4 regions of the Streptomyces sp. NPDC048370 genome follow, and region 1 is predicted to be linked to each of the others. Evidence: riboswitches for the same ligand, from Rfam matches in the RefSeq annotation. Region 1 holds a riboswitch; each other region holds the start of a gene.
The links. A riboswitch is a leader RNA that binds a small molecule or an ion and turns the genes downstream of it on or off. The one in region 1 is predicted to bind cyclic di-AMP.
Positions count from the first base shown of each region.

Region 1 (3,265 bases):
GGTCGAGGACCGGGCAGTCGTAGCGGTCGGCGATGGCCCGGACGTGGGCGGTGTACGTGGCGATCTTGCCGCGCAGGTGCCGCAGGACGGGTACGTCGCGGGTGTCGAAGCCGGTCGTCACCATCACCGTGCCGACGGCCGAGGTGAGGTCGGCGACGGCGCGCTCGAAGCGCTCGGCGACGTCGTCGGGGTCGGTGCCGGGGCGGATGATGTCGTTGCCGCCCGCGCAGAAGCTCACCAGGTCGGGGGCGAGTTCCTTGGCCCGCGGGACCTGCTCCGCCACGATCTGGTCGAGAAGGCGGCCTCGGACGGCCAGGTTGGCGTAACGGAATGCGTCGTGCTCCGGCAATTGGTCGGCGAGCAGCACCGCGAAGCGGTCCGCCCAGCCGACGTACTTCCCGTCGGGCCCCGGATCTCCCACGCCCTCGGTGAAGCTGTCCCCGATCGCCGCGTACGACCCGAATGCGTTCATGTCTCTTGATCTCGAATCGTCTGCCACGGGAGTTCATCTTTCCCTTACACATGTGACCTACGCGACCGTAAGGAGGGGTTGACGCCGGGTGAGATACGCCACCGGTCAAGATTCCACCAAGCCGGAATACACCGCAGGGGCCCGGCACACCGAAGTGCCGGGCCCCTGTGGGGTGCTGCGGGTGACGCGGAAGCGTCAGATGCCGACGCCGTGCTGGCGCAGGTACGCCAGCGGGTCGATGTCCGCGCCGTAGCTCGGACCGGTGCGGATCTCGAAGTGCAGGTGCGGGCCACTGGAGTTGCCGGTCGAACCGGAGAGGCCGATCTGCTGGCCGCCCGTGACGGACTGCCCGGCGGAGACGGAGAGGGAGGAGAGGTGGGCGTACTGGGAGTACGTGCCGTCGGCGTGCTGGATGACGACCTCGTTGCCGTACGCGCCGCTCCAGCCGGCCGAGTGGACGGTGCCCGCACCGACGGCCTTGACCGAGGTGCCGGAGGAGGCGATGAAGTCGACACCGGTGTGGTAGCCGGAGGACCACATCGAGCCGGAGGCCCGGTACGGGGTGGAGACGCCGCCGTCGACCGGGGCGACCCAGCCGGAGGAGGAGGTCTTCGCGGGGGCGGACTGCGTCGCAGCGGAGTCCTGGGTGGACGCCACGGTGCCGCGGTCGGAGGAGCGGGAGCTGCGCGACTCGCTCGCGTCGGAGGAGGACTTCTTCTCAGCCTTGGGCGCGGCCTTCGGGGCAGCCTTGGGCGCGGCCTTCGGGGCGACCTTGGCCGTCGACTTGGCGCCGAGGGTGAGCTTCATGCCGGGCAGGATCAGCGACGGGTCCTCGCCGACGACCTGGCGGTTGTCGGAGTAGAGCTTCTGCCAGCCGCCCGCGAGGTGGTACTCGGCGGCGATCTTCGACAGGTAGTCGCCGGGGACGACGGAGTACGTCTTCGGCTTCGCGGTGGGGGCGGCGGCCGGAGCGGCCTTCGCCTGAGCGGCGGCGACGGCGGTGACGGCCTTCTCGGGCGTCACGGTCGGAGCGGCCTTCTCGGCGGCGTGGGCTCCGGTCGCGCCGAGCAGCGGCAGGGCGACGACGGCGCCGCCGGTACCGGCGGCGACGAATCCGCGCGTGATCGGGTTGACCTTGGGACGGCGATGCTTACCCTTCGCGGGCATGGCGAATTCCTCTCCGTCGCCTACGAGGTGAGCTGTCGGGTTCGGACTGGAGATGTCCGGCCGCGTTCTCACGCGGCTTCACCCCAAGCCGTCCGGATAGACCGGTGCGGCGTACTTACCTGGGTCCCCCGCTCCTGCCGTACGTGGATGGGTGCGGATTCCGGACGGTGGCAGGATTCGGCGGTCCGACCGGATTGACGGTGACGCTAGACGAGCGGGGTCGAGGCGAACAAGCCGCCGGTTTCCGTTCGCATTCCGCGGCGTGATATCCGTACCGAATTCCGGTCACCCTCCGTGGATGACGGTGGATCGATTTCCTTTTCCGGTACGGGAATTACCTCGGACGATCAGGCACGGTCCGTCACCTTTATGACGCTGCTCACGCCCCGAATACCATCTCCCCTGCAATCAGGGCGCGTTATACCGAAGGGTCCAATTCGGACAGAACACCCAATCCCCTACCCAGGGGTGCGCACGACCCCGGGCACCCGGGATGATTGGCCCAGGAGTCGATCAGGAACCGATCGCGATCCGTCAACCTTCAGGAGCACTCGTGACGCAGCAGCTGCCGCAGGTCCCGTCGACCGAACCCGAGCTCACCGGGGTACGCAACTTCCGGGACGTGGGCGGACTGCCGACCGTGGACGGCGGTTCGGTGCGGTTCGGCCGCCTCTTCCGCAGCGGCCACCTCGCCCACGCGACCGAGGAGGACGCGGCGTTCCTCTCCACCCTCGGACTCCACACGATCTTCGACTTCCGCAATCAGGCCGACGTGAGGATCGAGGGCCCGGACGTCGAACTGCCCGGCGTACGGAACGTGAACATACCGCTCAACGACCCGGCCGACGGCAAGGAGTTCTGGAAGCTCGTCAGGTCCGGCGAGCTGGAGCAGCTCCGCGCCATCCTGGGGGACGGCAAGGCCGCGACCCGAATGTCCGATTCGTACCGGCAGATGATCGTCGAGCGGACCGCGGAGCACAGCCGCATCCTGCACGCGCTCGCCGAGGACAGCGTCCCCGCGCTCATGCACTGCGCGGCCGGCAAGGACCGGGCCGGCCTCTCGATCGCGATCTCACTGCTCGCCGTGGGCGTCGAGCGCGAGGCGGTCGAGGCCGACTACGTCAAGTCGAACGACCCGCACCGCCGCTACAAGGTGCGCCGCAGCTCCACCTCCGCGGACGCGATGGCGCCCGAGGTGATGGAGCTGATCAGCCCGCTGTTCGACGCGCGGGTGGAGTACCTGCGGGCCGCGTTCGAGACGATGGAGCAGACCTGGGGGACGGTCGAGAACTACCTGACCGAGGGCCTGAAGCTCACCCCGGAGACCCGTGCGCGGCTGCGCGAGCGGCTCGTCGTCGAGGCGTGACCGCGCCCCTGCCTGGTCACTGGTTCTGCGCGCCGAGGGCGAACAGCAGATAGAGGAAGCCGGCGAAGAGGTGCCCCGCCACGAGGTAGGCGAAGAGGCGGAGCACCAGCCCCTTGGGGAACTTACCGGCCTCGCGCTCCTCGCCGGTGACCGGCTTGAACTTCTCGGACATATCGGTCCTTTCCGGAGGGCTCAGCGCAGATGCGGTGCGCCGTCACCAAGGCACAGCTCGGCGGCGGGGCTCTGCATCAGCGTGTGGA
Region 1 is NZ_JBICYI010000001.1:688,275-691,539, forward strand. Features, by position in the region: gene ACGFYP_RS02935 (SGNH/GDSL hydrolase family protein) at 1-499, opposite strand, end outside; gene ACGFYP_RS02940 (peptidoglycan DD-metalloendopeptidase family protein) at 668-1,639, opposite strand; cyclic di-AMP (ydaO/yuaA leader) riboswitch at 1,644-1,832, opposite strand; gene ACGFYP_RS02945 (tyrosine-protein phosphatase) at 2,193-3,005, shown strand; gene ACGFYP_RS02950 (DUF6126 family protein) at 3,022-3,177, opposite strand; gene ACGFYP_RS02955 (helix-turn-helix domain-containing protein) at 3,198-3,265, opposite strand, start outside.

Region 2 (3,265 bases), on a different contig from region 1:
TGTAGTGCGGCTGCAGGGCCACGTAGCGGGCGAGGCCCTCGGCCTCGGCGAAGTCCAGGGAGGCCTGGAGCCGTTCGGCCGAGATGTTGGAGGCGGCGACGGCGCGCACCTTGCCGTCCTTCACCAGCTGGTCGAGCGCGGTGACGATCTCCTCGACCGGGACGGTCGGGTCGTCGAAGTGCGTGTAGTACAGGTCGATGTAGTCGGTGCCGAGGCGGCGCAGCGACTCCTCGACGCCGGCCTTGATCGTGGTCGGGGCGAGCCCCTTGTACTGGGGGTGGGCGCCGACCTTCGTGGCGACGACGACCTCGGAGCGGTTGCCCCGGGTGGCCAGCCACTTGCCGATCAACGTCTCGGACTCGCCGCCCTGATTGCCCTCGGCCCAGGCGGAGTACATGTCGGCGGTGTCGACGAAGTTGCCGCCGGCGGCGGTGTAGGCGTCGAGGACGGCGAAGGACTGCTCCTGGTCGGCGGACCAGCCGAAGACGTTGCCGCCCAGCGCGAGGGGGAAGACGTGCAGATCGGAATTGCCCAGCGGGCGAAGAGAGGTCATGGGACGTTACAACGACTGCCCCGGACACGGGTATTCCGGCAGCCCTGACGTCCGGGGGGTGCCGTCAGGGCTGCCGGAGTCGTGAGGCCGAGTACGCGCGGGCCGGCGTCAGACCGTGAGGCCGGGGACGCGCGGGCCGGCGTCGGACCGTGAGGCCGGGGACGCGCCCTGGCGTCAGGCTGTGAGGTCGCGTCCCCGCGTCGGACCGAGAGGCGGGGACGCGTACGCGTCAGACCGAGAGGCCCTTGCTGCCCAGCCAGGCCGCCGGGTCGATGCCCGCGCCGCCCGGGGTGTGGACCTCCAGGTGCAGGTGCGGGCCGGTGACGTTGCCGGTCGCGCCCACGCGCCCGATCGTGTCGCCGGTGCCCACGGACTGGCCGACGCTCGCCGTCATCGAGGACAGGTGGGCGTACCAGACCTCCGTACCGTCCTCCAGCTCCAGGACGATCCGGTAGCCGTACGAGCCGGACCAGCCCGCCGACTTGATCGTGCCGCCGTGCACCGCCTTGACCGGCGTGCCGGTGGGCGCCGCGAAGTCGAGGCCGGTGTGCTGGCCGGAGGACCACATGGAGCCGGACTGGCCGTACGTGGAGGTGATCGTGTACGAGGACGTGGGCAGCGAGTAGCTCGCGGCGAGCTTCGCCAGGCGCTCCGCCTCGGCCTTCGCCGCCGCCTCCTCCTCGGCCTTCTTCTTCGCCGCGGCCGCTTCCTTCTCGGCCTGGTCCGCCTTGGCCGCCGCCTCGACGGCGGCCTTCTCCGCGGCCGCCTTCTCCGCCGCGGCCTTCTCGGCTGCGTCGGCGGAGGCCTGCTGCTGCTCGGCCTGCTGGAGGATGCGGGCGCGCAGCGCCTCGCCGGCGTCGGCCGTCGAGGCGGAGGCGGAGGCGGACTCGGCGCCGGAGGTCTTCTCGACGTCGCCGGCCGGCAGGGCGAGGGTGGCCGTGAGCGGCTGCGGGTTGGTCGTACCGGAGTCCGTACCGTCCGCGCCGTCCTCGTCGGAGATGAACTCGCCGACGCCGGGCAGCTCGGAGGCGTCCGGCAGGTCGAGGTCGGGGAGCGATATCGAGACCGGGGGCTTCTCCTTGGCGGTCGCCATGCCGCCCGCGCCGACGGCCGCGATGACGCCGACACCGAGGACGGTGGAGGAGCGGGCGAAGCCGGAGCGCTGCTTCACGACGCGGTGGCGGCCACCCGAACGGGCCTGCTGGCGCAGGGAGTCCTCGGTGGGGTTCCACTCCCCCCACGTCGCCGCGTCGTCGTCCGTCCCGGCGGCACCACGGGCACCGAACGCGTTGAACCCGTCAGAAAGGCCTTCGGGGGCAGGGCTGTTGGACGCCACGGAGGCGCACTCCTTTCCTTCCTTCTCGCCTACCGGGTTAGCTGACGGGTTCGGAGCAGGAAGGTCTCCTACGAGCGGTTCCGCACGAGTGCGAAGGTGCCCGATTCACCCCAAGTAGTGGTTCCCCGGTTCCCTTTCAGGATTCGGCGCGTGCGCACGGTGCCGTCTCTTACGACGGCTGGGACGACCGCGCTGCGTTATCGAACGTTAATAGACACGAGGGCCGGATTCCAAGCCGTTCCGGTTGATCATTTCCGCGATTGAGCTGGTACAGCCCGATTTGACCTCGCTTCAGTACGGACCCCGAACGACACCCCAGAACTGACGGTGCGTCAATTGTTATCGGAGTGGTACCCCTCCACTACGGATGGTCACGGCACTGTCGGCGGCACTGGTCACGGCACCACGGGCATCGTGCGGCGCCGCTCCGGCTGGCCCGCTGCGGGGCGGCTCACGGCCAGCAGCGCCATGTCGTCGGTGGAACCCCCGCCCGTGAACCGGCGGACGTCGTCGACGAGCGCGTCCAGCAGCTCCTCCGGCCCCGGGAAGATCCTCCCTGCGAGCCGCTCGGCCGGTTCGTAGAAGGCCCCGTCCGCGTCGCGCGCCTCGGAGAGCCCGTCGGTGTAGAGGAGCAGCGTGGCGCCCGGCGGGTACGGGACCTCGTCGGCCCGGTCCGGCCAGGCGGCCAACTCGCCCATGCCGAGCGGCAGCGCCGGTTCGGTCGGCTCCAGGAGCGCCAGGCCCCCGTCCGCGTACAGCAGCAGCGGCTCGGGGTGGCCGCGGTTGACCACCCGTACCCGCCCGTCGCCGCGCGGGATCTCGGCCAGTACGGCGGTGGTGAACCCCTCGAAGGCGTCGAGCCCGTCGCGGCGGGTGCCCTCGCGGGCCAGCGCCCGTTCGAGGCGCTGCGCGACGCCTTCGAGGCTCGCCTCCTGCTCCGCCGCCTCCCGGAAGGCGCCGATCACGACGGCGACCGCCTCGACCGCGTCGAGCCCCTTGCCGCGCACGTCACCGACGACGAGCCGGACCCCGTACGGCGTGTCCTGGACGGCGAACAGGTCGCCGCCGATGAACGCGTCCGCCTGCGCGGCCTCGTACCGGGCCGCGACATGGAGCCCGCCGATCCGCTCGGCGGGCGTCGGCAGCACGGCCTTCTGCGCGGTCTCCGCGATCACCCGCGCCGAGGCGAGCCGCTCACCGCTGCGCCGTACGACCCGGTTGATCAGCAGGGCGAGGACGGAGACGGTGAGGACGGTCAGTGTCTCGGTGAGGGCGGGGACCTCGTCGGTGGTGTGGTTGTACACGTGCAGCCCGATGCTGGCGACGACGGCGGCGATGCCGGTGAGCAGTGTCGTCAGCATGGAGAAGAACGGGGC
Region 2 is NZ_JBICYI010000003.1:20,636-23,900, forward strand. Features, by position in the region: gene ACGFYP_RS07340 (aldo/keto reductase) at 1-553, opposite strand, end outside; gene ACGFYP_RS07345 (M23 family metallopeptidase) at 783-1,889, opposite strand; cyclic di-AMP (ydaO/yuaA leader) riboswitch at 1,901-2,048, opposite strand; gene ACGFYP_RS07350 (PP2C family protein-serine/threonine phosphatase) at 2,285-3,265, opposite strand, start outside.
Region 2: linked by a shared signal. The riboswitch ahead of ACGFYP_RS07345 (M23 family metallopeptidase) and the one ahead of ACGFYP_RS02940 (peptidoglycan DD-metalloendopeptidase family protein) in region 1 are both predicted to bind cyclic di-AMP.

Region 3 (3,265 bases), on a different contig from region 1:
CGACCGCGGCATGGGCTCGGTGCCGAAGGTCACCGGGTCCACTCCGGACGACATCGCCGCCGCGATCCGCGCCGACGTGGTCGCGGGGACGCTTCCGCAGGTCTCGTGGGTGGTGGCGAGCGAGGCGTTCTCCGAGCACCCCTACGCCCCGCCGGGCGACGGTGCGCACTTCGTCGACCTGGTCTACCGCGCGCTGGCCGCGAACCCCGAGGTCTTCGACTCGACAGTGCTGTTCCTCAACTACGACGAGAACGACGGGTTCTTCGACCACGTGCCGCCCCCGGTCGCCCCGCCGGGCACTCCCGGCGAGTACATCGACGGGGTGCCGATCGGCCTGGGCTTCCGTGTCCCGATGCTCGTCATGTCTCCCTGGACGCGCGGCGGTTGGGTGAGCTCGGAGGTCTTCGACCACACCTCCGTCCTGCGCTTCATGGAGACCTGGACGGCCGCCCTCGGGACCCCGGCCACCTGCCCGAACATCAGCGCCTGGCGGCGGAAGGTCACCGGTGACCTGACGGGCGTCTTCGACTTCGCGCGCCCGGTGTACGGCGTCCCCTCGGGCCTGCCCTCCACGGCCAAGGTCATCGGCCAGGACACCTGCGGTCCGCTGCCCAACCCGGTGCCGCAGGACAACGCCCTGCCGGCGCAGGAGAGCGGGACACGTCCGGCGCGCGCCCTGCCGTACCAGGTCAACGGAAACCTCGACCGGTTCGAGTTCGGGGCGGCGGGCAAGATCCTCGCCTGGTTCTCGATGACGAACCAGGGCGCGCAGGCGAAGCGGCCCGCGCACGTCACGATCCACCCGCACCAGCACCGGGACACGGCGGCCTGGCAGTACACGATCGACCCGGGCGCCACGTCCACGGACTACTTCAACATCGGGCTCGGGTCCGGTTCGGGCAAGTACGACATCTCGATGATGGGGCCCAACCGCTTCCTGCGGCGCTTCATCGGCGACGCGTCCAAGGCGGGCAAGGCGATCGAGGTGGCGGCGCGGTTCGCGACCGAGCCGGGCACCGGGAAGACGGCGATCTTCTTCAAGCTGACCAACACCTCGGCCGGTCCTGTGACCTTCACCCTCCGCTCGAACGCCTACCGCACGGACGGACCGTGGACGTACACGGTGCCGGCGAACTCCTCGCGCGAGGACTTCTTCAACGCCGTGGCCTACAACGACGGCTGGTACGACTTCACGATCCTGGCCGACATCGACGGCACGTGGTCGCGCCGCTACACAGGCCACATCGAGACGGGCGCCCCGAGCATCACCGGCTGACGCACGTACTCCCACAGTTCTGAGCAAATGGGGCACAAGGGGTTTTTACTCCCCCTTGTGCCCCATTTCTCAACTCGGCTGAATTTCCCTGCATGTCCGATATGGGATGGCGGGTGAGGTGAATCACCCCGAGGGTTCCACCGATCTTCCTGTACGCCCCGTCCCCTTGCCCGGCAAGGAAGTTCGGCGCGGCACGCACGGTGCGGAACTCGGCCTTGAATAACCCACGCATTCGACGTCTTGTTTCTGTCGACATTTCTCGCCTACGGTCACCTCGACCCGGACGGATCGCCGAATCCTGCCACCGTCCGAAAAGACCGCTCATTCACCCGAAGGCAGGAGCGGGGGACCCACCATTTCGCCGGTCCGGTTTTTCCGGCACGGCTCGGGGTGAAGTCACGCATGCGTGACCGGGCATCTCCAGCCCGAACCCGACAGCTCACCCCGCAGGCGCCGGAGAGGACTGCATCATGCCCGCACACGGTAAGCACCGGCGCCCCAAGAGAAGGCCCCTGACCCGCGGTCTCGCCCTCGCGAGCACGGGCGGCGCCGCCCTGGCCCTGCCCCTGGTCGCCACGGCCACCGCGCACGCGACGCCCCGCACGGCCCCCGAGATCGCCCCCGTCGAGAAGACCGTTCTCAGCGCTCCGGCGAAGATCGCGGAATCCATTCCCGCCGCGCAGAATTCCGCCCCCGTCACGTATACCGTCACCCGTGGCGATTCCCTTTCGATGATCGCGCACGAGCAGAGCGTGGAGGGCGGCTGGAAGGCCCTGTACCGCGCGAATCGCGCGGCCGTGGGTGACAACCCGTCACTCATCCACCCCGGTCTGGAACTGACGCTTCGCGGAAAGGCCGCCACCGCCCCGAAGAAGGCGAAGTCCCAGGCCCGTACGACGAGTACGGACCGGGCCGACCGCTCGCAGCAGCGCAGCGCCGCTCCGGCCGCGGCCGCCCCCGCGAAGGCGGCGCCCGAGAAGGCGAGCACGCAGGCGACCCCGGTGGCCGCGAAGAGCTACACCAACGACCTCGACGGCTGGATCCGCGAGTCGCTGGACGTCATGCAGAAGTACGGCATCCCCGGTACGTACGAGGGGATCCAGCGCAACATCATGCGCGAGTCCTCCGGCAACCCGCAGGCCATCAACAACTGGGACTCCAACGCCGCCAAGGGCACCCCGTCCAAGGGTCTGCTCCAGGTGATCGAGCCGACGTTCCTCGCGTACCACGTGCCCGGTACCTCGATGGACCTCTACGACCCGGTCGCCAACATCACCGCCGCCTGCAACTACGCGGCGGACCGGTACGGCTCCATCGACAACGTCGACGGACCGTACTGACAGACGGTTCGGAGCAGCTCGTCAGAAGTGGTCGGCGAACCAGCCCGCGGCGAGTTCGCCGACCTGCTCCAGCGTCCCGGGCTCCTCGAAGAGGTGCCCGGCGCCGGGGACGACGACGAGCCGGTTCTCGCACCGCAGGTGGCTGCGGGCCTCCTCGTTGAGGTCCTGTACGAGCGGGTCGTTGCCTCCCACGATCAGCAGGGTGGGGGCGCGCACCTGGCCGAGGCGCGGGCCCGCGAGGTCCGGGCGGCCGCCTCGGGAGACCACGGCGGCCACTCCGGACAGCGGGTCGGCGGCGGCCCAGAGGGCGGCCGCCGCGCCGGTGCTGGCACCGAAGTAGCCGGTCCGCAGCGCGTCGAGGCCGGGTCGGCCGCCCAGCCAGCGGGTGGCCCTGGCCAGCCGGCCGGCGAGGAGTTCCGTGTCGAAGACGTTGGCGCGGTCGGCCGCCTCTTCCTCGGTGAGCAGGTCGAAGAGGAGCGTGCCGAGCCCGGCCCGGTTCAGGCTCTCGGCGACGGCCCGGTTGCGGGGGCTGTGCCGGCTGCTGCCGCTCCCGTGGGCGAACACCACGATCCCCGGTGCTCCCTCGGGCACCACCAGGTGGCCCGCGACCTCCACCTCCCCGGCCGGGATGCGCACCTCCGGGTCGTCG
Region 3 is NZ_JBICYI010000002.1:122,471-125,735, forward strand. Features, by position in the region: gene ACGFYP_RS04420 (phosphocholine-specific phospholipase C) at 1-1,276, shown strand, start outside; cyclic di-AMP (ydaO/yuaA leader) riboswitch at 1,556-1,742, shown strand; gene ACGFYP_RS04425 (transglycosylase SLT domain-containing protein) at 1,747-2,616, shown strand; gene ACGFYP_RS04430 (phosphoribosyltransferase family protein) at 2,638-3,265, opposite strand, start outside.
Region 3: linked by a shared signal. The riboswitch ahead of ACGFYP_RS04425 (transglycosylase SLT domain-containing protein) and the one ahead of ACGFYP_RS02940 (peptidoglycan DD-metalloendopeptidase family protein) in region 1 are both predicted to bind cyclic di-AMP.

Region 4 (3,265 bases), on a different contig from region 1:
CATGGCCTGGTCGATGAGGCGCTGCTCGGTGGCGTCGTAGCCGACGAGCTCCGGGCCGATCTGCTCGATCACGGCGAGGACGGCCTTCTCGACGCCCTTGCCCTGGTAGCGGTTCTTGTCTCCGTCACGGAGCTCAATGGCCTCGAACGCACCGGTGGAGGCACCGGACGGAACGGCAGCACGGCCGGTGCTGCCGTCGTCGAGGCCGACCTCGACCTCGACCGTGGGGTTGCCTCGGGAGTCCAGGATTTCCCGGGCTACGACGACGTCGATGGACGGCACGAGCATCTCCTTCTGGGATGTGACGCTAGATGTGACGCTTGCGGTGCAGGGTCGCTTTGGCCTTGCGACAAGAGCCTAACCGGCTCGCGGGCTCCAGCCAGCCGGGCGCCCGCCCCCTGGGACGAAAAAGGACCCAAGGGTACGCATCCAGGGCCAAAGACCCTCAGAACTACTCGCCGGTAACCCCGGCGCGGCCGCGCGACGGGGCCGCCCGGCGGTCCGCGGACGACGGACCCCGGACAGCGCGGAACCCCGGTCCGGAGCGCACGGGGGAAGGGCGCTCCGGACCGGGGTGGTCACCGCGGGAGGGTCGAAGGACCTACGTGAGCCGCCGGACTCACGCGGGCCGTCGGGCTCACTTCAGGTGAAGCTGCTGGCCCGGGTAGATCAGGTCGGCGTCCTCGACGACGCCCTTGTTGAGCTCGAAGAGCTTCGCCCAGCCACCCTTGACGTCGTGCGCGGCGGCGATGGTGCTCAGGGTGTCGCCGGAGACGACCTTGTACTCGCCGTCGCCCTTCTTGACCTTCTTGCCGGTCGGGGTGGTGACGGTCTTCTTGGACTCGGCCTTCTTCGGGGCGGTCCGCGTCTCGCTGCGGGTCGTCGGCTGCTCGGCCTGACGCTCCGGCTTCGGGGCGGCCTGCTGGGCCGGGGCGCTCTCCTCGACGGCACCGGGGGTGGCGGACGAGAGGCCGACGCCACAGCTCGGCCAGGCGCCCTTGCCCTGACCGGCGAGGACCTTCTCGGCGATCGCGATCTGCTGCGACTTGGAGGCCTGGTCGGCGCTGGCGGCGTACTGGGTGCCACCGAAGGCGGCCCAGGTGGAGCTGGAGAACTGCAGGCCGCCGTAGTAGCCGTTGCCGGTGTTGATGGACCAGTTGCCGCCGGACTCGCACTGGGCGACCTTGTCCCACTCGGAGACCGTGGCGGCCGAGGCGGTGCCGGCGGTCATCAGGGGGGCGGCGACGGCGACACCGGCGACACCGGCGAGGGCGACGGCGCGGGTGGCCTTGGAGGGACGACGGTGTTTGCCCTTGGCGGAAAACAGCATGGAGATTCTCCTCACCGACGCCTACGAGGTGAGCTGTCGGGTTCGGGCCATGTGAGTTGCCCGGCCGCGCGGCTGGCGCGCGGCTTCACCCCAAGCCGTTCCTTCGGCCGTCTGTCTCAACGGCCGGGGACGGCACTTACCTTGGGTCCCCCGCTCCTGCCTACGGCGCATGACGCGACGACTGTTCCCATCGGCCGACGGCAGGATTCGGCGTTTCGGTCGACGGGGCCCGCGGTGGCGAGCGGTGACGACCGTAGACACAGACCCGAGGGAAGTTCAAAGACGTCCATGAGGGACAAAACGGCCCTACTTGCCTCGGGACGAAGGGTATTTACGCAGGTGAGAGGTGACGGAAGCAGAGTTTGCGGACGAGACACGCCAGTTGAGGCGAAGAGACCCATGTCTCACTTGCACAGAACCGGACATTCGGCCTCGAACCACCCCTACTTCGGGTCCGTCTCCGCGTCCTTCTCCGCGGGCGTACCGATCGTCAGATCCAGGCTCTGGCCAGGGAGGATGAGGTTCGGGTCGGCGCCGACGGTCGATCGGTTGGCGTCATAGAGGGCGCCCCAGCCGCCGGGGAGTTCGTTGCGCTGGGCGATCTCGGTGAGGTTGTCGCCGGGCTTGACGGTGTATTCACCGATAGCGTCCGCGATGCCCTCGGCAGGCGTCTTGTCCGCAGTGTCGCCACTGTCCTTACTGTCCCGATTCGCCGCCTCCTCGTCGGTGGCGCCCGGTGTCGACCCGTCAGCCGGCGAGGCGTGACGGCCCGTTTCACGCGAGTTGTCCGTCTTGCCCGACTCGTCCGTCCCGTCCGTAGCCTCCGGGGCAGCGCCGCCCCGGTGCTTGCCGGTCCCGGGAGCGGTCGGCGCGGGGGACGCCCCGGGGGTGGCCGCGGAGGGCGAGGAGGGCGCCGACGGGGTCGGGGTGGCCTCGGGGCCCTCGAGGGCCTCCGGCGGGGCCTGGACGTTCGGAAGGCCGGCGGTCCGGTTGGACTCCGGGAGCGGGCCCGTCGGCTCGCTCGGCTCGACGGCGGGACCCGGGTCGACGCCGGGCTTGACGCCGTCGACGGTGAGACCGGCGATCGGGGCGCAGGTGGCCCACTGGGTGTCACCCGCGGCGAAGGCCTTGTCGGCCACCACTATCTGCTGGGCGCGGCTGGCGAGGTCCGCGCTCGGCGCGTACGCCAGACCGCCGTGGCGCTCCCAGCTCTCCTGGGTGAACTGCAGCCCGCCGTAGAGGCCGTTGCCGAAGTGGGCGCTCCACTGGCCGCCCGACTCGCACTCGGCGACCCGGTCCCAGGTGGCCGCGTCGGCGGCGGAGGCCGAGCCCGCCCCGAGGAGGGGCAACGCGAGGGCCGATCCCGTCACGCCTGCGGCGACGACGATGGCGGGGGCCTGGCGGGGTCTGCGGTGTCGTCCGTTCCCGGAGCGCATGCGGAGCTGCCTTTCGCGTGACTGCTGAGGTGACGGTGAACGTAGCGGCATTCGAACGTGAGTCACAAGTCGATGCAGCGGAGATCACGTAAAAGTCACAGTCTTGACGGATCGTCAGCTCTCGCGAGAGGTGGACGAGGGGGAGAACTCCACCGGAAGTGTGCGCAATCCACGCATGATGAGCCCGCCCCGCCACCGCAGATCGGACGGATCGGCACCAAGTCGCAGATCCGGCAGGCGCGTCAGGAGCGTGGCAAGCGCGATCTGTCCTTCGAGCCGGGCGAGCGGCGCCCCGATGCAGTAGTGGATGCCGTGCCCGTAGCCGAGGTGTTGGTTGTCGCGCCGGGACAGATCGAGCGTGTCGGGCTCGTCGAAGCGCGCCGGGTCGCGGTCGGCGGCGGCGAGCACGACGAGGACCGGGTCGCCCGCCGGGATCGCCTGGCCGCCGATCGTCAGCGGCTCCATGGCGTACCGCCAGGTCGCCAGCTCCACCGGCCCG
Region 4 is NZ_JBICYI010000010.1:192,539-195,803, reverse strand. Features, by position in the region: gene eno (phosphopyruvate hydratase) at 1-288, opposite strand, end outside; gene ACGFYP_RS22460 (transglycosylase family protein) at 638-1,330, opposite strand; cyclic di-AMP (ydaO/yuaA leader) riboswitch at 1,334-1,508, opposite strand; gene ACGFYP_RS22455 (transglycosylase family protein) at 1,774-2,766, opposite strand; gene ACGFYP_RS22450 (cytochrome P450) at 2,881-3,265, opposite strand, start outside.
Region 4: linked by a shared signal. The riboswitch ahead of ACGFYP_RS22460 (transglycosylase family protein) and the one ahead of ACGFYP_RS02940 (peptidoglycan DD-metalloendopeptidase family protein) in region 1 are both predicted to bind cyclic di-AMP.